DNA from 3 places in the Mesorhizobium sp. M0184 genome. Region 1 is predicted to be linked to each of the others. Evidence: predicted binding sites of a transcription regulator. Region 1 holds the regulator's gene; each other region holds the start of a gene.
What was found. Region 1 encodes LexA, which represses DNA repair genes until DNA is damaged. Its sites were predicted from a motif close to TGTTCNNNNTGTGTTCNG; they were not measured.
Positions count from the first base shown of each region.

Region 1 (7,204 bases):
GTCACCCGGTAGTCGAAATCGTCCTTCTGCGCCTTGGTCGGGAGTTCACCATAGAGCAAGAGATAGCAGACTTCGAGGAAGTCGCCGTGCTCGGCCAATTGGTCGATCGGGTAGCCGCGGTGCAAAAGAATGCCGGCATCGCCATCGATGAAGGTGATTTCCGATTCGCAGCTCGCCGTCGACGTAAAACCGGGATCGTAGGTAAAGACGCCGGCGGTGTTGTAGAGCGAACCGATGTCGATGACATCAGGTCCTACCGAACCACTTCGTATCTTGAATTCATGGGTTTTGCCGCCGAGTTCCAGCTTGGCCGTCGATGCCTGGGTTTTGCCGCCAAATTCCATTTTTGTCGCAGGTTCGGTCATAGCAAACTCCTTTTTGTTTCCTCAGGCCGGCAAAGGCAAAATATCTGAACCCAACACGTCAAAAGCATCGGAATACGCACATTTGCGCCCGCAATTGAATCTGCGCGGCAGATTAGGCCAAGACCCAATGTTGCACTGCGAAACACACCTTTCAATGCCAATCTTCTTGGGCCAGTTTGCTAATCGATTTGATCAGCGATCCGCGCCAGGCTTTCCTCGCGGCCAAGCACGGCCAGCACATCGAAGACACCTGGCGAGGTACTTTTGCCGGTGAGCGCGGCGCGCAAAGGTTGGGCCACGGCGCCGAGTTTATGGCCGGCGGCCTGCGCATAGTCGCGGATCGCGGCTTCGGCTGAGGCGGCAGACCACTCCGAAACCGTGGCTAGTGCCGCATGAGCGCCCCGCAGGATCGCGCGCGCCTCACCGCTGAGCAGCGCCGCCGCCTTCTCGTCGACCGGCAGCGGCCGCTCGACGAAAAGGAATGCAGCCCCTTCAGCAAGTTCGACCAGCGTCTTGGCGCGCTCCTTCAGGCCCGGCAAAGCGGCAAGCAGTTGCGCCCTGCGTCTGTCGTCGAGGCGCGCGGCGATTGACGGGCCGCCTTCAAGATAGGGCAGAGTGGCGATGAAGATGTCGAGCAGCGCCGCGTCGTTCATCCGGCGCATATGCACGCCGTTAAGCGCCTCGAGCTTGGCGAAGTCGAAACGGGCGGCGCCCTTGTTGACGTCGCCAATGTCGAACCATGCAATCATGTCGGCGATCGACATGATCTCATCGTCGCCGTGGCTCCAGCCAAGCCTCGCCAGATAGTTGAGCAGCGCCTCCGGCAGGTAGCCCATGGCGCGATAGGCTTCGACGCCAAGCGCACCGTGCCGCTTCGACAGCTTGGCGCCGTCGGCACCGTGGATCAGCGGGATATGCGACATCGACGGCACCTCCCAGCCCATGGCCTGATAGATTACGGTCTGGCGTGCGGCGTTGGTCAAATGATCGTCGCCGCGGATGATGTGGGTGATGCCCATGTCGTGATCGTCGACGACGACGGCATGCATGTAGGTGGGATTGCCGTCCGAGCGCAGAATAATGAAATCGTCGAGATCCTTGTTGGGAAAGCGCACGTCGCCCTGGACGCGGTCATGCACCACCGTCTCGCCGTCTGTCGGCGCCTTGATGCGGATCGCCCCCTTGGCGCCGGGCGGCGCCTCCGACGGGTCGCGGTCGCGCCAGCGTCCATCATAGCGGGGAGGCAGCCCCTTGGCGCGTGCGCTCTCGCGCATTGCCTCTAGTTCGGCAGGCGTCGCATAACAATAATAGGCCTTGCCCATACGAACGAGCTCCTCGGCCACCTCGCGATGGCGCGGCGCACGCTCGAATTGCGACACCGGCTCGCCGTCCCATGTCAGGCCAAGCCAGGAAAGCCCGTCGAGAATGGCCGCGCTTGCCGCATCGGTGGAGCGCTCGCGGTCGGTGTCCTCGATGCGCAGCAGCATCGTGCCGCCTGTGTGCTTGGCATACAGCCAGTTGAACAGCGCCGTGCGCGCGCCGCCAATGTGCAGATAGCCGGTGGGCGAGGGGGCAAAACGGGTGACGACCTTATCGGGCATGGAACTCTCAGGCGGGCGAAGGAAGTGGGTTTGCGGACTTTCGCGCGTTGCGCGTTCATGTAGCATAGGAGGTCGAGGGCGCAAGGGGCAGACCCGATGGCTGTGCGAGGCCGTGGTGCGGGCGAGGGCGAGGACGTTGGCAGCGGCGTCAGCGAACGCTTGCTGTTTGCCGCTCCCCCGCCTGTCCTGCCGGCACCGGCATTGCTACCCGCTCCGCGCTTCGATGCTCCGTCGCTGCCGGCCAGCGACCCAGCAACGGTTCTCGTGCCCGCGGGCGAGCCCATCGTACGCCTGCCCAGGCGTTTCCGCCTCCCGTCACCGTCCCGTATCCGCAACAGCGTAACCTCGGCAGCCGGCCTGGAACTCGACCGCGGCATCGCCTTCCTGCTGGTGCCGGTGTTCCTCGCATGCGGGGTGGTCGTATATTTCGGGCTGTCGGTGGAGCCGGCCTTTCCACAGCCGATCGCAATCGCGCTCCTCGCGGCCCTTTGTGCCGTCGTCTCGCGGTCATGGCCCAGGACGCGCCTGTGCTTCATGGTGGCACTGCTCTGCGCGCTTGGCGTACTTGCCGCCAAGTTCGAGACATGGCGTGTCGGAACGCATATGCTCGGTTCCGAAATCTCGACGCGGCTGACGGGTCGCGTCGTATCGTACGAGCCCATGGCGAGCGGCCGCATCAGGCTGACAATCGATGTGATCTCAACCGCCAGGCCGACACTGCGCTACATGCCGGAACGGGTCCGCGTTTCGGCGATGAAGATACCGGCTGAGCTGACCGCCGGTTCCGAGATCACCGGCTATGTGCGGCTGCTGCCGCCGACCGGCCCGGTGCGGCCCGACAGCTATGATTTCTCCTTCGACAGCTATTTCGCCGGTATCGGCGGCAGCGGCTTTTTTCTCGGCAATCCGAAAGTCGTGTCGTCGGGCAGCATGCCGCTTGCCGCGCAGCTTTCTTCCGCGATCGAAGACGCGCGCGAATCCATCGCCGACCATATCCGCAGCCGCATCGGCGGTGCCGAGGGCGAGATTGCTGCTGCGTTGATCGTCGGCGTGCGCGCCGGCATTCCCGAGGAGATCAACGAAGCGATGCGGCGCACCGGCATCTACCACATCATCTCCATCTCGGGGCTGCATATGGCGTTGGTCGCCGGCACCATCATGGCGCTGCTGCGGGGTGCCTTTGCGCTGTTTCCCGATTTCTCATCGCGACGGCCGGTCAAGAAATATGCCGCGGCCGCCGCGCTTCTTTCGATTGCGGCCTACCTCGTCTTTTCCGGCATTGTCGTGGCGGCCGAACGCAGCTTCATCATGCTGGCGGTGATGCTTATCGCCGTGCTGTTCGACCGGGCCGCGCTCACCATGCGCAACCTGGCGATCTCGGCCATCGCGGTCATCCTGGTGTCGCCGCACGAGGTGGTCGGTCCGAGTTTCCAGATGTCCTTCGCCGCGACGGCGGCCCTTGTCGGCGCCTATGCAGGCTGGTCCGATTACCGCGCCGGCAGGGCCACCACGCCGCCGCCGCGGCTGTCGCCGCAACGCTTTGCCACTCGAAAGGTCCTGCTGGGCATGTGCGGTCTGGCGATGACCTCGATCATTGCAGGGAGCGCCACAGCGCTTTTCGCCATATGGCATTTCCAGCGCGTGGCGCCGCTCAGCCTGTTCGCCAATCTGGCCATCATGCCCATCGTCTCACTGGTCGTCATGCCCTTCGCCGTTCTCAGCGCGCTGGCGATGCCGTTCGGTGCGGATGGCCCTTTCCTCTATGTCATGGGCAAGGGGCTGACGGCGATGATCGCCCTGTCCGGGTGGATCTCGGAGCGCTCGCCGATCGATGCGGTCGGGCTGATTTCGCTGAGATCCGTCCTTCTGGTGACGATCGCCCTCGTCATTGCCAGCATGGCGACGACCTGGTTGCGGCTGGCGGCACTTCCTTTTGCGCTCGCCGGCTTGCTGACGACAACGCAGACACGCATACCCGACGTATTGGTCTCGGAGGACGCACGGCTGGTCGCGCTGCCGATCGGCAGCGGTGAACTCGCGGTCAACCGGGCACGCCCGAATGAGTTCACCATCGACAACTGGAAACGCGCGCTCACATCCGAGGCTATCGTCGCGCCGGAAACACCTGGAAAGAACGACCCGCAATTCGACATTGCCGATCCGGCCGACCTACCGCCGGGCATGCCGTTCATTTGCACGGATGGCCTCTGCCTTGCCAGGCATCCATCCGGCGCGATCATCGCGCAAGCCAAGGACCGCGATACTGCGCGGCCAGCCTGCGCCTTTGCCAGCTTGATCGTCATCGACGACGCCACCGCCCATAACCCCTGCTACTACGACCGGCTGGTCCTCGTCGTCACCAAACGGCAACTGGCGCACGCGGGAAGTGCCGCCGTCTACTTCGATCCACAAGCGGCAACGCGCGCCGAAATCCGTTTCGCGGTCGAAAAATCATACCGGCCCTGGCACGTGCAGCGGAAATTTTCACGCGCGGCACGAGGCCTGCCGCCATACCGCAGGGCCGACAACCCCAAAGCCGGCGCCAAGGGCGGAGCTCAGTAGCGGCGGATCAGTCCGACGAGCTTGCCTTGCACCTTGACCCTGTCTGGTCCGAAGATGCGCGTCTCGTAGGCCGGATTGGCGGCTTCCAGGGCGATCGAGGCGCCCTTGCGGCGGAACCGCTTCAGCGTCGCTTCCTCCTCGTCGACCAGTGCCACCACGATCTCACCGGGGCTCGCCGTATCGGCATTGCGGATGATCACCGTGTCGCCGTCGAAAATGCCGGCCTCGATCATCGAATCGCCTTTGACCTCGAGCGCATAATGCTCGCCGCCCATGATCATATCCGGCGGCACCGAAATCGAATGCGTCTGGTGCTGGATGGCGTCGATCGGCACACCGGCGGCGATGCGGCCCATCACCGGGATCGAAACGGCGGCGACGACATCGTCGTCATTTCCGGCTGCGGGCACGCGCGACGATGTCGGCTTGCCTTGCCGAGGACCGCCTTGCCCAAGACTGCCCTGGATGACACTCGGCGAGAACTTGCGTGCCGCATTGAGGCCGGGGGCGATCGAGTCAGGCAGGCGCAGCACCTCCAGCGCACGGGCCCGGTTGGGCAAACGGCGAATGAAGCCGCGCTCCTCCAGCGCCGTAATCAGCCGGTGGATTCCGGATTTGGAAGCCAGGTCGAGCGCTTCCTTCATCTCGTCGAAGGAAGGCGGGATACCGCTTTCCTTCAACCTTTCGTGGATGAACATAAGCAGTTCGTGTTGTTTGCGTGTCAGCATAGCGACCCCCAACAGAATCAGAAAAACAAACCCAGAACAAACACTATCTGTTCCAGTTGTGTTCCGCAACTGTTTAAAGTTTAATGAATGCGTTAAGGCTTGGGAAACAAACCACGCCCCTACCGGAATGCCGCATTTTCACCGTCGCGAGCGTCATCCCCTTGATTCTGCTTTCGTTTGCGCCTTCTGGCTTCCCAGAAGGCAGCACTGGCATCGGCCGTCAGTCGGCAAAGGGCACGGAATTGAACCCGTATCGACTGCGCGGTTCGGTCAATGCACCGTGAACGAAACGAACTCAAAACGCCAACCTCGGGTTAACTCCTGGTTTCCAGTCGCCTGGTCAGGCTGCTTCTCGCCGGTGGAGCCTTGCTGCGCGCAACCAGGTGATGGAAGAACAGTCGATGCGTGTCCGGCGTTGCGTTGAACTTTTGGGGGGAGCAGGCAAATCATGACAGGAATTCCCGATCTCGCCGCCATAAAGGCGATGGATGCCGCAGATCCGCTGCGCGCGATGCGCGACCGCTTCGTGTTGCCGCAAGGAGTGATCTATCTCGACGGCAATTCGCTAGGAGCTGCTTCACGTGCCGCTTTCGATGAACTGCACAAGGCCGCGACCGAAGAATGGTCGCATGATCTCATCCGCGCATGGAACACGGCCGGCTGGTTCAACATGCCGCTTGAACTTGGCGACCAGCTCGGGCGCCTGATCGGTGCCGCGGCCGGCCAGACGGTGGTCTGCGACACGACATCGGTCAACATCTACAAGCTGCTGCACGCCGCCATGGCCATGCGACCGGAGCGGCAGGTCATCGTCGCCGAGGGCGATAGTTTTCCGACGGACCTGTACATGGCTGAGGGTGTGGTTTCGACGCGAAAAGATACGCTGCTGCGCCTCTCGGGGGTCGACGCGCCGACCATCGAAGAGCTGATCGACGAACGCACCGCCGTGGTGCTGGTCAACCACGTCAACTACAAGTCGGGCGAACTGCGCGACATGCCGGCGCTGACGCGCAGGGCTCAGGAAGCCGGGGCGATGATCGTCTGGGATCTCTGCCACACCGCCGGCGCGATGTCAGTCGAGCTCGACAAGGCAAACGCCGATTTTGCCGTTGGCTGCACCTACAAATATCTGAATGGCGGCCCGGGCGCGCCTGCCTTCATCTATGCGGCTGAGCGGCATCTTTCCGACATCCAGCAGCCGCTCACCGGCTGGTGGGGCCATGCACGGCCCTTCGCCTTCGAGCCAGGCTATGCGGCCGGCACCGGCATCCGCCGGTTTCTGTGCGGCACCCAGCCGGTCCTGTCGATGCGCACGCTGAAGGGCGCGCTCGACATCTGGAACGATGTCGACATGACGGCGGTGCGCAAGAAGAGCATCGCGCTGGCGGATCTGTTCATCGAGCTTGTCGAGGCAAAGTGCGGCACTTACGGGCTCACGCTCGAAAGCACGCGCGATGGGGAAAAACGCGGCAGCCAGATTTCATTCATGCATGAGCATGGCTACCAGGTCATGCGCGCGCTGATCGAACGTGGCGTGATCGGCGATTTTCGCGCGCCATCGACCATGCGCTTCGGCTTCACCCCGCTCTATGTCAGCTATGCCGATGTCTGGCAGGCCGTCAAAGTGCTTGAGGATATCCTCCGCACCGGTGCGTGGAAGGATGCGCGCTTCGCAATCAAAGCAGCTGTCACTTGAGATTGATGCGAGAGCTGGAATCGTGAGGCTGGCGACGACGCGCCGCGCGATGCTCACGGCTACGTTGCAAGGCCATATTGCCAGGGAGGGCGCAGGGTGTTCGAACGTCACATTGCCGATTGGGACAACGCCTATGCCAACGGCGCCAACATAGCCGGCAGCGATCGCTGGCCGGCGGCCTGGACCGAGCCCGCGCGGGTTTTCCGCGACGTGCTTTCGACCGAGGGCAGGGCGCGGCTCGACATGGCCTAT
Region 1 covers NZ_JAMYSZ010000012.1:12,659-19,862, forward strand. Annotated here, with positions in the region: gene gltA (citrate synthase) at 1-365, opposite strand, end outside; gene gltX (glutamate--tRNA ligase) at 545-1,966, opposite strand; gene NKJ23_RS16480 (ComEC/Rec2 family competence protein) at 2,063-4,528, shown strand; gene lexA (transcriptional repressor LexA) at 4,522-5,256, opposite strand; gene kynU (kynureninase) at 5,705-6,952, shown strand; gene NKJ23_RS16495 (hormone-sensitive lipase) at 7,049-7,204, shown strand, end outside.

Region 2 (7,204 bases), on a different contig from region 1:
GAAGATCACGACATTGTGCCACTCGGTCTTTTCCTTGCGCTCTCCGGATGTCTTGTCGCGCCAGCTTTCCGACGTCGCGATGCGGATGTTGACGACCGGGTCACCCGAATTCAAGCGGCGGATTTCAGGGTCCGCCCCGAGGTTGCCCACCAGAATGACCTTGTTGACGCTACCCGCCATGATACTTCTCCGCGCTCATCCGAAACCAAATTTTTGTCGCCGCACCTTACAGGCTATGGACAATCCCTGCCTGCCGTCGCCGCCTTTTCCCACAAGGTTTTTGTTCTCTTTTCGTTCTATAGGAGAGGCCCTTCACTGTCAATAGTTGTCAGTAAGAAGTAGTGTCTTGGCGTCGAATTTCCACAGATCATGGGATCGAGGCGACCGCATGAAGATGGTTGCGCATGACGATCAGCCGCAAGAAGAGTGGCGAGCGGGAGTAAAGACCCGCATGCATGTCTCTGCCCGCAACGGCGCAACTCAACTTTGCATATTCGAACAATGGGTCGAACCGGCGGTTGGCGCCCCCACACATTGGCACCCGGTCGAGGAAGTGCTTACCGTCATCGCCGGCAGGGCCGAGATGTGGATCGATGAAGAGCATCTCGTCTTGACTGCCGGACAGTCGCTTGTTGTTGCAGCGCGCAGGCAACATGGCTTCCGAAACGTCGGCTCCGAACTGCTTCACATCCATGCCGTGCTCGCGTCACCAGTTTTCGAGGCGACGTTCAAGGGATCCCCGGACATGGTGAGACGCTGGCTTCCGGCGAGTTTTTAAAACCTCGCCTGTCTTAAAAAACACCGCCTGTCTTAAAAAACACGGCTTGCCAAACAGATAAGTATTGACTTATGCTTTCGGCATGATCGAAGCAGACATTTTTCGGGCACTAGCGGATCCAACGCGTCGCGCCGTCTATGAGCGGCTCGCCGACGGCGAGATGACGGTGTCGGAACTGCGCACTGGCATACCGGTATCGCAGCCGGCGGTATCGCAACATCTCGCAGTGCTGCGCGGCGCCGGCCTCGTGGTCGAGCGCCGGGCCGGTCGCAACGCCTATTACCGCGTCGATCCGAAGGGGCTTGCGCCACTGCTCGGCTGGATCGAACGCTACCGTGCGTTCTGGCCAGAGCGCATCGAAAGGCTCAAGACGGTTTTGAAGGACATGGACCAATGACCAGCCGAGGCAAAGAACGCGCCGAAATGGCCGCAGACAAGATCGAGTTCGAGTGCGAGCTGCCCGAACCGCCGGAAAAGGTGTGGCGGGCGCTGACGGTGCCGGACCTGCTCGCGGCCTGGATGATGCCGAACGACATCAAGCCCGAAATCGGCAACCGCTTTGCCTTTAAAGCGCCGAATGCGCCGATCGAGTGCGAAATCCTCGACGCGGATCCCGGACGGCTGCTGCGCTATTCCTGGCGGGAGCGGCCGGCGCCCGGCGATACGCAGGTGCCGCCCGGCAGCCCCCTGGACAGCGCAATGAGCGACAGCCCAGTGGACAGCATCGTCACCTTTACGCTCGACCGCACCGTTTCCGGCGGCACGCATCTGCGCATCGTCCATGATGGTTTTGCTCGGGCAGCAGCGCCGGAGATCGCGATGGCAGGCGCCGGTTGCCGGCTTTCCTTTGAAGCGCGCACTCCCAGGCACAAGCAGATCGCCGCAAACACCCCGCGCCTCTTCCTGCGCGCGGCCTGAACGACAACAGTCAACGGAGACAACCGATGAGCGGCCTTGCCAATCTGGTGCCGATGGTGATCGAGCAGTCGAGCCGCGGCGAACGTGCCTTCGACATATTTTCGCGGCTGCTGCGCGAGCGCATCGTCTTCATCAACGGGGCGATCGACGACGGCACCTCGGCGCTGGTCTGCGCCCAGCTTCTGTCGTTGGAATCCGACAATCCCGACAAGGAGGTCTCGCTCTACATCAACTCGCCGGGCGGCGTGGTGACCAGCGGTTTCGCCATCTACGATACGATGCAGTATATCAGCTGCCCGGTCTCCACGGTTTGTATGGGCTTCGCCGCCTCGATGGCCTCGTTCCTTTTGATGGCCGGCACACCGGGGCGGCGCATCGCGCTACCCAACACCAGCATCGTGCTGCATCAGCCTCTCGGCGGTTTCCAGGGCCAAGCCTCCGATATCCAGCGCCATGCCGAGGGCATCCTTCGCACCAAGCGGCGCATGACCGATCTTTACGCCCGCCATTGCGGCCGCACCTACGAGGAAGTGGAACGCACGCTCGACCGCGACTTTTTCATGACCGCGCAGGAGGCCAAGGATTGGGGCCTCGTCGACCATGTTTTCGACACTCGCAAGCAGGCCGCATGAACGAGCCGGGCCGGCGGACGGAACTGAGGCGATTGAGCCCCCGCAATTTCAGCGCCATCGGTCTGGTCTTGACGCTATCGCGGCACTATAGTCCGGCGATGACCGCCAGCCGCTCATCCAGCCTGTTATACCTTACTATCGCTACCGTAGCCGGCACGAACATGCTGGTGGGTATGGCACTTGCCCAAGATAATTCGACGTCTTCGCAAAAGGGCACCCTGCCCGGTGTGACCAGCGATTATCGCATCGCCGAGCCAGCGCCGCGGCCTGAGCCTGACGATGTGGCTCCAGGCAGCGGCAACGGCACCTTTAAGATTGGCGATACCGACGTTCGGATTTCCGGTAGCATCACCATCGATGTCGCTACCGGCGGGATCAGGCCCTCCAGCCGCTAAGTTCGCCTGGTGTGAACCACAAATATTGCGCTTCAAACGAACAGCCCCGCCATTGCGTTTGCAACTGACAGGGCTTTCTTGGATCTGAAATCCAAATTGCCGGGAGTGTACTGCCGGCTTTTTATTTCGGATGCTTCGCGGCGTTCAGCCGACGATCCGACTAGCAGTCTCTGATTGTTGTGGGGATCGGCAGGTCAACGTGGGCAGGTAGCGCTAAACGCCTGACCTGGCTACTTATACCTGCCGCGGCTCCAGCGACACGTGGAGCCTCAAGGAACAATCCGGTGGAGTCATGCCTCTGCTCTCCTTCTGTTCGTTGCGACTGTCGTCGTCGAAGCGCTCATCGCATAACCCGCGGCGTCTCGCAGGCTAGCCCCAGGCCGCGAGGCCATCGAAAGACGGCCGGCTTCGTTGACGTGTCGATTCTGCCCCCATGACGCAGGCACGTCAACCTTGAATAGCCGATTACCGAAAAATGTGATCGCGAATCGCTTTGAAGCCGGCTGCGCGGGCAGCTTTTGTCAGGAGCGTGTTCGGCCTTTGTTCTTTCCGCTTGCCCGTTCGCGCGAAAGGCGGTTAAACGCTTTGGTCGAGAGTTGTGGCGTCTCTCGAAAAGGCGGCGAAATTACCTACATAGGGGATGGTCGGGAAAACCCGCCCATCCCACGAATTCCAGATTCTGAGGCGGCGACCGGCGATGGCCGACCATAAATATCTCTCCATTCGCGGGGCACGCGAACACAATCTGAAGAATGTCGATCTCGACCTGCCGCGTGACAGCCTGATCGTCATGACCGGCCTGTCGGGGTCGGGCAAGTCGTCGCTTGCCTTCGACACCATCTATGCCGAGGGCCAGCGCCGCTATGTCGAGAGCCTTTCGGCCTATGCGCGGCAATTCCTCGAAATGATGCAGAAGCCGGACGTCGACCAGATCGACGGCCTGTCGCCGGCCATCTCCATCGAGCAGAAGACCACCTCGAAGAACCCACGTTCGACGGTCGGCACCGTCACCGAGATCTACGATTATATGCGGCTTTTGTTCGCCCGCGTCGGTGTACCCTATTCGCCGGCCACCGGCCTGCCGATCGAGAGCCAGACGGTCTCGCAGATGGTCGACCGGGTGCTTGCGGTCGAGGAAGGCACCCGGCTGTTCATTCTGGCGCCGATGGTGCGCGGCCGCAAAGGCGAGTACCGCAAGGAACTGCTGGAGCTGCAGAAGAAGGGTTTTCAGCGCGTCAAGGTCGACGGCGTCTTCTACGAGATCGCCGACGTGCCGGCGCTGGACAAGAAGTACAAGCACGACATCGACGTTGTCGTCGACCGCATCGTCGTGCGCGGCGATCTGGCGACGCGGCTCGCCGATTCCATCGAGACCGCGCTGAAGCTGGCCGACGGGCTGGCGGTGGCGGAATTTGCCGACAAGCCGCTCGACGCCAGCCAGACCGGCGAGGATTCGGTCAACAAATCGAAGAACGAGACGCATGAACGCATGCTGTTCTCGGAAAAGTTCGCCTGCCCGGTATCCGGCTTCACCATTCCCGAGATCGAGCCCAGGCTATTCTCCTTCAACAATCCGTTCGGCGCCTGCCCGACCTGCGACGGGCTCGGCAGCCAACGCGCCATTGATGCCAGCCTGGTCGTGCCCGACGAGAATGTCTCGCTGCGCGCCGGCGCCGTCAGCCCTTGGGCGAAGTCGAGCTCGCCCTACTATGCGCAGACGCTGGAAGCGCTGGGCGTTGCCTATGGCTTCAAGCTCGGCGACAAGTTCAAGGATTTGAGCGAGGAGGCAAAGCAAGCCGTCCTGCACGGCACCGGCGAGCGCGAAATCACCTTCCATTACGATGACGGCCTGCGCTCCTACAAGACGACGAAAACCTTCGAGGGCGTCATCCCCAACCTCGAGCGCCGCTGGAAGGAGACGGAATCCGCCTGGATGCGCGAGGAGATCGAGCGCTTCATGTCGGCCACGCCCTGCCCGGCCTGCCGCGGCTACCGGCTGAAGCCCGAGGCGCTCGCGGTCAAGATCGCCGGCAAGCACATTGGCGAGGTCACCGAACTGTCCATCCGCAAGGCCGACCAGTGGTTCACCGATCTGCCCGCTTCGCTCAACGACAAGCAGAACGAGATTGCGGTGCGCGTGCTCAAGGAAATCCGAGAGCGGCTGCGCTTCCTCAACGATGTCGGTCTCGACTATCTGACGCTGTCGCGCAACTCCGGCACGCTTTCAGGCGGTGAGAGCCAGCGCATCCGTCTTGCCTCGCAGATCGGCTCCGGCCTGACCGGCGTGCTTTACGTGCTGGACGAACCGTCGATCGGTCTGCACCAGCGCGACAATGCCCGCCTGCTCGACACGCTGAAGCATCTGCGCGACATCGGCAACACGGTCATCGTCGTCGAGCACGACGAGGACGCCATCCTGCATGCCGACTATGTCGTCGATATCGGCCCGGCTGCCGGCATTCATGGCGGCCACATCATCGCCCAGGGCACGCCGCAGCAGATCATGGCGACGCCCGCTTCGATCACCGGTAAATATCTGTCGGGCGAGCTCGAAGTGGCGACGCCGGCAGCGCGGCGTGAGGCCAAGAAGAACCGCCGGCTGAAGGTCGTCGGCGCGCGCGGCAACAATCTGAAGAACGTCACCGCCGAAATCCCGCTCGGCACGTTTACCGCCGTCACCGGCGTATCCGGCGGCGGCAAGTCGACCTTCTTGATCGAGACCCTGTTCAAGGCGGCGTCGCGCCGCATCATGGGCTCTCGCGAGCATCCGGCCGAGCATGACCGAATCGAGGGGCTGGAATTCCTCGACAAGGTCATCGACATCGACCAGTCGCCGATCGGGCGCACCCCGCGCTCCAACCCTGCCACCTATACCGGCGCCTTCACGCCGATTCGCGACTGGTTCGCCGGCCTGCCGGAGGCCAAGGCGCGCGGCTACCAGCCGGGGCGCTTCTCGTTCAACGTCAAGGGCGGCCGCTGCGAGGCCTGCCAGGGCGACGGCGTCATCAAGATCGAGATGCACTTCCTGCCCGACGTCTACGTCACCTGCGACGTCTGCCACGGCAAGCGCTACAACCGCGAGACGCTCGACGTCCTGTTCAAGGGCAAATCAATCGCCGACGTTCTCGACATGACGGTCGAGGAAGGCGTCGATTTCTTCGCCGCCGTGCCCGGCGTGCGCGACAAGCTGGAGACGCTGAAACGGGTCGGCCTCGGCTACATCCATGTTGGCCAGCAGGCAACGACTTTGTCGGGCGGCGAGGCGCAGCGCATCAAGCTTGCCAAGGAACTGTCGCGCAAGGCGACCGGCAAGACGCTCTACATTCTCGATGAGCCAACCACCGGCCTGCATTTCCACGACGTCGCCAAGCTGCTTGAAGTGCTGCACGAGCTGGTCGACCAGGGCAACACGGTCGTCGTCATCGAGCACAATCTAGAGGTGATCAAGACCGCTGACTGGGTGCTCGATCTTGGCCCCGAAGGTGGTGACGGCGGCGGCGAGCTGGTAGCGTCCGGCACGCCTGAGGACATCGTTCGCGAAAAACGCAGCTATACCGGCCAGTTCCTGAGGGAATTGCTGGAGCGGCGCCCCGGAGGCAAGCGCGAAGCGGCGGAGTGATGGCAAAGACCGGTCTCATCACGGTCCAAAGCCGCTTCGGCGTGGCCGAAACGATCGATCGCCTGGTCGGGACTGTGGAACGTGCAGGATTGCTGGTCTTCGCCCGCATTGACCACGCCGCCGGTGCGCGCAGTGTCGAAGCTTCTCTGCGTCCGACCCAGCTTCTGATTTTTGGCAACCCGAAAGGCGGCACGCCGCTGATGCAGGACCGGCAGCTTGTCGGCATCGATCTGCCGGTCAAGGCACTGGCTTGGGAGGACGAGCAAGGCAAGGTCTGGCTCTCCTACAATGACGCGCACTGGCTCGCTGAGCGCCACGGCTTGGGCGACGCCAGTCGCAATGCCGTCGCCGCGATAGCGGCCGGCATGGACAAGGTGATTGCGGCCGCTGCCGGCGCGGGCCAGTTTTGATCATGAGAGCCGCTCGGGCCGATGATCTCCCCACGGTGATCTCGCTCACCACCGACGCCTACGCGCCCTACACTGCCCTGCTCGGCGCACCGCCGATCCCTGTCACCGAGGACTACGCGCCGCGCATAGAACGCGGCGAGGTCTGGCTTTCGGAGCAGGACGGACAGCCGGCCGGCTTGATCGTTCTCGAACGACATGCGGACCATACAATGATCTTCAGCGTCGCCGTTGCGCCCGCCTTTCAGGGCAAGGGTTTCGGCATCGGGCTGCTCGACTGGGCCGAGCAACAGACGCGCTTGTGGAGCTTGCCGGAAATCCGACTCTACACCAATGCCAGAATGGAACGGAACGTTTCGTTGTATAGGGCCTACGGCTTTCGCGAAACGGGTCGCCGGCCCAATCCATATCGGCCAGGATGGACGGTCGTCGACATGGCGAAAGCCGTCGAGACG
Region 2 covers NZ_JAMYSZ010000023.1:63,110-70,313, forward strand. Annotated here, with positions in the region: gene NKJ23_RS24265 (single-stranded DNA-binding protein) at 1-180, opposite strand, end outside; gene NKJ23_RS24270 (cupin domain-containing protein) at 389-778, shown strand; gene NKJ23_RS24275 (ArsR/SmtB family transcription factor) at 861-1,175, shown strand; gene NKJ23_RS24280 (SRPBCC family protein) at 1,172-1,696, shown strand; gene NKJ23_RS24285 (ATP-dependent Clp protease proteolytic subunit) at 1,723-2,328, shown strand; gene NKJ23_RS24290 (hypothetical protein) at 2,325-2,723, shown strand; gene uvrA (excinuclease ABC subunit UvrA) at 3,421-6,342, shown strand; gene NKJ23_RS24300 (DUF302 domain-containing protein) at 6,342-6,752, shown strand; gene NKJ23_RS24305 (GNAT family N-acetyltransferase) at 6,749-7,204, shown strand, end outside.
Region 2: uvrA (excinuclease ABC subunit UvrA) is a predicted target of LexA. The motif match lies at 3,254-3,271, and genes of this name have one in related genera.

Region 3 (7,204 bases), on a different contig from region 1:
TAATTGCCGATCGTGCCGGTGCGCTTGAATGTCGCCATGGCGCGGCGCAGTTCATCGGCCTCGCCCGGCCTGAAGCCGCCAGCAACGATGGCGATCTTCATCGCCTGCTCCTGGAACAGCGGCACGCCCATCGTCCTGCCGAGTATTTTTTCCAGTTCCGGCTTGGGATATTCGGGTTTTTCCTTGCCTTGCCGACGGCGCAGATAAGGGTGGACCATGTCGCCTTGGATCGGGCCGGGCCGCACGATCGCCACCTCGATGACGAGGTCGTAAAAGCTTTTCGGCCGCAGCCGCGGCAGCATCGACATCTGCGCGCGCGATTCGATCTGGAAGACGCCGATCGTGTCGGCACGGCAGATCATGTCGTAGACATGCTTGTCCTCGGCAGGCAGAGTGGCCAGCACATAGGGCAGGCCGTACTCGTCCCGCGCCTGCGGATAATGATCCTGGAGCAGGGTGAAAGCGCGCTGCAGGCAGGTCAGCATGCCGAGCGCCAGCACGTCCACTTTAAGGATTTTCACCGCGTCGAGATCGTCCTTGTCCCACTCGACCATCTTGCGCTCGTCCATCGCCGTCTTGACGATGGGCACGATCTCGTCGAGCCGGTCCCGGGTGATGACGAAACCGCCGACATGCTGCGACAAATGACGAGGAAAGCCCATGATCTCGTTGGCGCATTCGATCACATGCCTTGTCGATGGATCGGTCTGATCGAGGCCGCCGGCCTTTGTCTCCTTTTCGCCGAGCTCCGAGGTCGACCAGCCCCAGATCGAACTGGACAGCGCGCCCCGGACGTCGTCCGACAGGCCCATCGCCTTGGCCACTTCGCGCATCGCCGAGCGGCCCCGGTAGCTGACGACGGCGGCGGCCAGCGCGGTGCGCTTGGTGCTGTATTTGGAATAGATGTACTGGATGACCTCCTCGCGCTTTTCATGCTCGAAATCGACGTCGATGTCGGGCGGCTCGTTTCTTTCCTCGGAAATGAAGCGCTCGAAAAGCGTTTCGATCTTGTCCGGGCCGACTTCGGTGATGCCAATGCAGAAGCAGACGATCGAGTTGGCGGCAGAGCCGCGCCCCTGGCAGAGAATGTTCTGGCTGCGGGCGAATTTGACGATGTCGTGGACAGTCAGGAAATAGCGCGCGTAGTTCAGGCGCTCGATCAGAGCGAGCTCCTCCTCGATGCGCTGCGTCACAAAAGCGGGCACGCCCGAGGGGTAGCGGATGGCGGCTCCCTCCTTGGCCAGCCTTTCCAGTTCGGCCTGCGGCCCAAGACCCGATTCCGTCGGCTCGTCGGGATAGTTGTATTGCAGGTCACTGAGCGAGAAGGTCAGCTCGCCGGCAAAACGCAGCGTTTCCGCCAGCGCTTGCGGATGCCTGCGGAAAAGCCGTGCCATCTCCAGCGGCGGCTTTAAGTGACGCTCGGCATTGGCCGCCAGCTCCAGCCCCACCTCGGCGACGGGCACATTGAGGCGGATCGCCGTCAGCACGTCCTGCAGCGGGCGCCGTTCCGACGTATGGTAGAGAACATCGTTGGTCGCCATCAACGGGACGCCGGCCAGCTCCGCCATCGCCGCCGCCTGCTCGATACGGAAGCGGTCGTTGCCGCGGTAATCCGGCGAAACCGCAAGCCGCAGGTTTTCATCGAAACGATCCTTGAGCCGGCTAAGGAGTGCGAGGCTGGTTTCCGCGTCCGCCGACACATCCGGCAGTATGGCGAGCGACAGGAGATCGCCCCATTCGAGAAGATCGCTCTGTTTGAGGAGCGTCGCCCCTTTTTCGTTCTCGTCACGCAGATTGGCCTGCGTCAGCATGCGGCAGAGATGACCCCAACCCTTGCGATCCTGCGGGTAGGCGAGGATGTCCGGCGTGCCGTCGCAAAAAACCAGGCGGCAGCCGGGATGATAGGAAGCACCCTCCACCTTGGCCTGCTGCCAGGCGCGCACCACGCCCGCCACCGTGTTGCGGTCGGCGAGACCGATCGCCGAAAACCCCAGGAATTTTGCCGCGACCACCAGCTCCTCCGGTTTCGACGCACCGCGCAGAAACGAGAAGTTCGACTGGATGCCGAATTCGGCATAGGGGTTGGCCGTCAGCGCATTCATGCGAAGATCCCATGCATGAACCAGCGCGGCGAGGGCTGCGAGGCGCCGTAAAGGCCCTGGCGATAGAGCCAGTAACGGCGGCCGTCGGCATCCTCGATGCGGAAATAATCCCGGGTCGGGGCATCTTCTCGTCCCGCCGCCCCTCGCCACCATTCCGGCGCGATGCGCTCCGGCCCTTCGGCGCGCGCGACCCGATAGAGCGCGCGCCGCCAGCGGAAGTTCAAAGGCGGGCCTTCCGGCATTTCGGTGGCCGGCACCTCGATCGGCTCGGGCGAACGGAAAAGCCGGATCGGCCGTTCCGGCTGGAAGACGGTCGTAGGAGCGTCCTTCGCCTTGTCCGGCTGCTTCGGCGGCGAGCTTCTCTGCGGCGCCTCCGTGAAGGGAAGGGTGGCGACGGCGCGCTCCGGCAAATGGCTCTCGACGGCGACCGGCTTCAAGACCGCGCCTTCGCCGAGCCGGGCTCGAATACGGTCGGCAAAAAGCGCGATATCGGCACCGTCGTCGCTCGTCTCGCCGGCAAGGTCGGCCTGCTGCATGTCGAAGGCGGCGGCGGTCAGCACCGAAAGGCGCACGAGATCGAAGCCATAGCCGGCGTCGATATCCTGTTCGAGCGCGGCAAGCCTTTCGTGGAACAATTTCTGGATCAGCCGCGGCTCGCGCAGAGGCCGCGAGGTGCCGACGGCGATGCGGCTGACGCCGCCATCGACGCGGAAAAGCAGCAGCGCCAGCCGCCTTGCGCCCTCGCCGCGACGCTCGAGGTCGCTCTTCAAGGTGGTCGCCAGCATGCCGGTCAGCCGCTCGATGTCCTCGGTCAGCATGATCGGCTCGGCAAGGTGACGCTCGACCGAAAGCGGTGCCACCGGCAGGCGCGGCGACACGGCCTCCTCGAGGCGGCCAAGCGCCTGGTCGAGGCGCAAGAGCAGCGATGCGCCGAAGCGGCGGGCCAGCGGCGCGCGCGGTGCCGCCATGACGGCGCCCGCCGTGCGCAGGCCGACGCTTTCGAGGCTGGCGCGTACCTCCGGGTCGATGCGCAGCGCCGCCAGCGGCAAGGGCGCGAGAAGCGCTTCCTCCTCACCATCGGGCACGATGCGGTCGCCAGCAAACCGCGCCGCCGCCCAGGCAGCACCAGGCGTGGCGGCAAGCCCGGCGCGGACATCGAAGCCCTGATGGAAAAAACGCGACAGGATATCGTCCAGCATCGAGCGTTCGCCGCCGAAAAGATGGGTGCAGCCGGTGACGTCGAGATAGAGGCCGTCGGTCCCGTCAAGCGCCACCAGCGGGGTATAGCGGTCGCACCAGTCGGCGAGGCCTTCGAGCAGGCGCCGGTCGGCCTCCGGATCGGCCTCCACGATGTCGATCGAGGGATGCATGGCGCGTGCGTCGGCTATGCCCATGCCGCGCTTCAGATTAAGCGCCTCAGCCCGTTCGTCGAGGGCGGCGATGCGCTGGGTGTTCCCTTGGCGATGGCTGATCACCAGCGGCAGGTGATCCGACGGCCGGGAACGCCAGGACCGCCCCAGACGCTGCCGCAGGATCCTCTCGGCGGCGAGATGCGGAAACCACAGGGATAGGACTCTTTGGCCGTTCTGGGGCCCATTCCTGAGACCTTCCTTGCTCGCCCCGTCTTTCTTCGAATATGCGTTCATCGGGGTTCCACTCCAGTGTGAATTTTCCGGGCAAGGCCGTGCGGCTCTTGCCGATGGCGACGGTGAAGGCGGGCCGGCCGATCGAGCCGGCGAGCGGCCCGGCAAGCGTCTTACGCGTTGCCGCCGGTGCCGCCGACAGGATGAGGCGGACGGGCGCTGCCGTCGGTTCGGGCTCGCCGGCCTGGCGCAGCAGGAACAGCGGCCGGCCCGCACTCTGCGCGCGGGCGTGCAGCCGCCGCGTCGCGGTGAGGTCAAGCCGCTGCGGGCTGCCGCGGATTTCGAGGATGACGGCGGCCAGTGCCGTCATCCGGGCAGCCTCCTCGGCGATCCACAGCGCATCGAGCAGCCTTGGCGCCTCGGAAAACAGCAATTGCTCCGGCTCGATGCCGAAGAAGGCGTGAAGCCCCCTGGCATAGGGAAAGCCGGCCTCGCGGAAAACCTCGGATGTGCCGATCCACAGCACCGGCAATCGCGGCCCCTGGCTGAGGATCAGGCTGACGAGCGACAAGGCAAAACCGGCAACGGCCCCGGCATCGCGGGTCGCGGCGCCATGAAACTCGCTCACCGCCGCCTTCGGCAGGCCGCCGCTCAGCGCAGCATCGAGGCGCTCGGCGCCGGTGCGCAAAAACGCATCGGGCGGCGCCACGGCGAGGCCGCGCCGGACAATGGTCAGATTCCGAGCGGGTGTCGGATGCCGAGAGGGTGTCAGACTCTGACGAGGGACATCCGCGTCAAACGACGAACTGGCCGGCGCCTCCAGGCGCTCGGGCAAGGTCCCTTCGATCTTCGCGATCTGGCGGCGCAGGGCAAAAACAGTCTCCCGCGCCACGGCGCTTGTCGCCATGACGGTCAGCTTCCACTCACAATTGTTCCTGTTATGTTCTTATAGATTCCAGAGGCCGCCCGAAGAGTCAAGCGGAGTCATGGGGAATTTATTCCTGTAGTGGGGGCATGGCACGGGCACTCCAGCCCGACCATTTGCCGAGTCCGGCCTGAAAGCCTATATGCCGGGATCAAAGGACAAAGCATGGCTCGCATCTACCAAACACGCATCTGGCACGACCAGCTTTCGCCAACGATGGAGGAAATGGAACTCCTGGCGCTGGAGGCCTATGCCCATCTGCCGGAGGAGTTTCGCAAGTTGACCGGCGAGATCGTCATTCAGATCGCCGAATTCCCGACCGACGAGATCATGGACGACCTTTCGCTGGAAACGCCCTTCGACCTGCTCGGCCTGTTCGAGGGGCGCGGCATCGCCGAGCGCTGGAACCCGCAGACCGGCGAGGGGCCGAACCGCATCACGCTCTATCGCCGCGCCATCCTCGACTATTGGGCCGAGAACGAGGAAACGCTGGGCGACATCGTCACCCATGTGCTGATCCACGAGATCGGCCACCATTTCGGCCTGTCGGACGACGATATGGAGAAGATCGAGGAAGCGGCGGAGTGATCGGGCACGAGCGGCTGAGCTTACGCAACAGTCCGACGTCTCATTCCTTCACGCCCCCCTCTGTCCTGCCGGACATCTCCCCCTCAAGTGGGGAGATTGGCAGCTTCGCCGACCGCGCCCTTTTTCTAACATTGGAGATTGGCGAAAGCCGACGTGACATCCAATCTCCCCCCTTGAGGGGGAGATGTCCGGCAGGACAGAGGGGGGCGCTGTCCCGCCAACGTCTCGCCGCCATTTTATCGTCTACCAATCGCTGAGCTTGGTGTCGGGGCCGTATTCCTGGCCCTCGATATCCTTCACCACCGCCTGGCCGCAGCGCATGGTCTTGGCCTCCTTGTCATAGGCATAGGTCGGCGAGCCGAACAGGTGCCAGCCCTTGTTCAGCGCCGCCGTCACCTTGTGGCAGAAGCTGGCATCGTCCGGGCCGGACAGAAAGCGGTAGAGTTTCATTCTTCAATCCTGTCGTCAGTTACGTTAGTCATGCGCGAACAGCGGCGGCCTTCGCCAGCAGTTTTTCGGCCTGTGCCAGATGCAGCCGCTCGACCATCTTGCCGTTCAGCGCAACTACCGCCCTACCGGGATTTTCGGCGAGCGCGAAGGCATCCTTGACCGCGCGCGCCTCGGCTATTGCTTCGGGCGACGGTGCAAAGGCGCGGTTCGCGGCTTCGATCTGAGCCGGATGGATCAGCGACTTGCCGTCAAAACCCATGGCGGCCGCTTCCGTGCACTCGCGCGCAAACCCGTCCATATCGCGAAAATCATTGAAGACGCCATCGAGCAGGTCGAGGCCGCCGGCACGCGCGGCGAGCACCATTTGCATCAGCCATGGAACGAGATAGCGCCGATCGGGCGTGGCGAGAATTCCGGTGTCCTTGACCAGGTCATTCGTTCCGGCAGCGAAACAAGCCAGTCTAGAGGCCGGATCGCGGCCGAGCTCGGCAATCGGCCCAATGTTGAGCAGCGCCTTGGGCGTCTCGATCATCGCCCATAGCTTGACTTTGTCGGCGATAAAATTGTCGTCGAGCACGTCGCCGGCCTCGAGAATGTCGCGCGGCGTGTCGACCTTGGGCAGCAGGATGGCGTCGGGCGTGCATTTTGCCGCGGCCAGCAGGTCGGCGCCGCCCCATTCGCTCGACAGCGCATTGATGCGCACCACCATCTCGCAGCGCCGGTTGGAACGGCCGGCGAAAATCGCCGCCAGTTTTTCGCGCGCGGAAGGCTTGTCGGCCGGGGCGACGGCGTCCTCGAGATCGATGACGACGGTATCGCAGGCCAGCGATTGGATCTTGGCCAGCGCCTTGTCGTTCGAAGCCGGGACGTAAAGCACCGAGCGGCGCGGGCGGTAGCTTTCGGTGGTCATCTCCGATCTATGCCGTCTGCAGCCGGCCGAGGCAAGCCGTGCATAAAAACTGCACGCAATTTCGGAAAATCTCCTCGTCTCCGCCCCGCTTGCCACCCGACCGGATGCGACAAGGGCGGCATGCAAGAGCAAACGAACTCCCGTTGGTCCCTGCCGTACCGGCTTCGCAGCGAAAGCTGGTGGCTCGTCGATCCGCCCCGGACTTCGGCAAACCTCCTCCCTTTCGTCCGGAAATCCTCGCCCACCGGCCGCATCAAAGCCGCCGAGAAAGCCCGATCATGATAGTATTCCTCTCGGCGGCGCCGAGCTATTGCAGCCGCTTCGGCGTTGCCGTCCTGCTCGTCGCGCTGGCCGATTTTTTCTTCTATGGCCAACCGGCGGGCATCACGCTTTTCCTGTTCGGCGTTGCGATTGCAGCTGCGAGCATGGCTCTCCATCCTCTCGGCGCCTTCAACGATGGCAGGTTCTGGTTCAAGCCGGTTGCGCTGTTTATGGCGCTGCTGCCGCTTGTGGAAAATGTCAGCGCACTGTCCGTCTCGATCGCGCTGGCGGCGACGGCCATCTTCGCGCTTTCACTGGCCGGACGGTTGCGGCGCGGCCTTGCCCGCATTGCCGGCCAACTCTCGCTGTTCCTGCTTGCAACGCC
Region 3 covers NZ_JAMYSZ010000009.1:111,112-118,315, reverse strand. Annotated here, with positions in the region: gene NKJ23_RS13690 (error-prone DNA polymerase) at 1-2,102, opposite strand, end outside; gene NKJ23_RS13685 (DUF6504 family protein) at 2,099-3,577, opposite strand; gene NKJ23_RS13680 (ImuA family protein) at 3,519-4,592, opposite strand; gene NKJ23_RS13675 (metallopeptidase family protein) at 4,776-5,198, shown strand; gene NKJ23_RS13670 (DUF1737 domain-containing protein) at 5,442-5,648, opposite strand; gene NKJ23_RS13665 (HpcH/HpaI aldolase/citrate lyase family protein) at 5,677-6,558, opposite strand; partial or broken gene NKJ23_RS13660 (DUF4153 domain-containing protein) at 6,837-7,204, shown strand, end outside.
Region 3: NKJ23_RS13680 (ImuA family protein) is a predicted target of LexA. The motif match lies at 4,616-4,633, and genes of this name have one in related genera.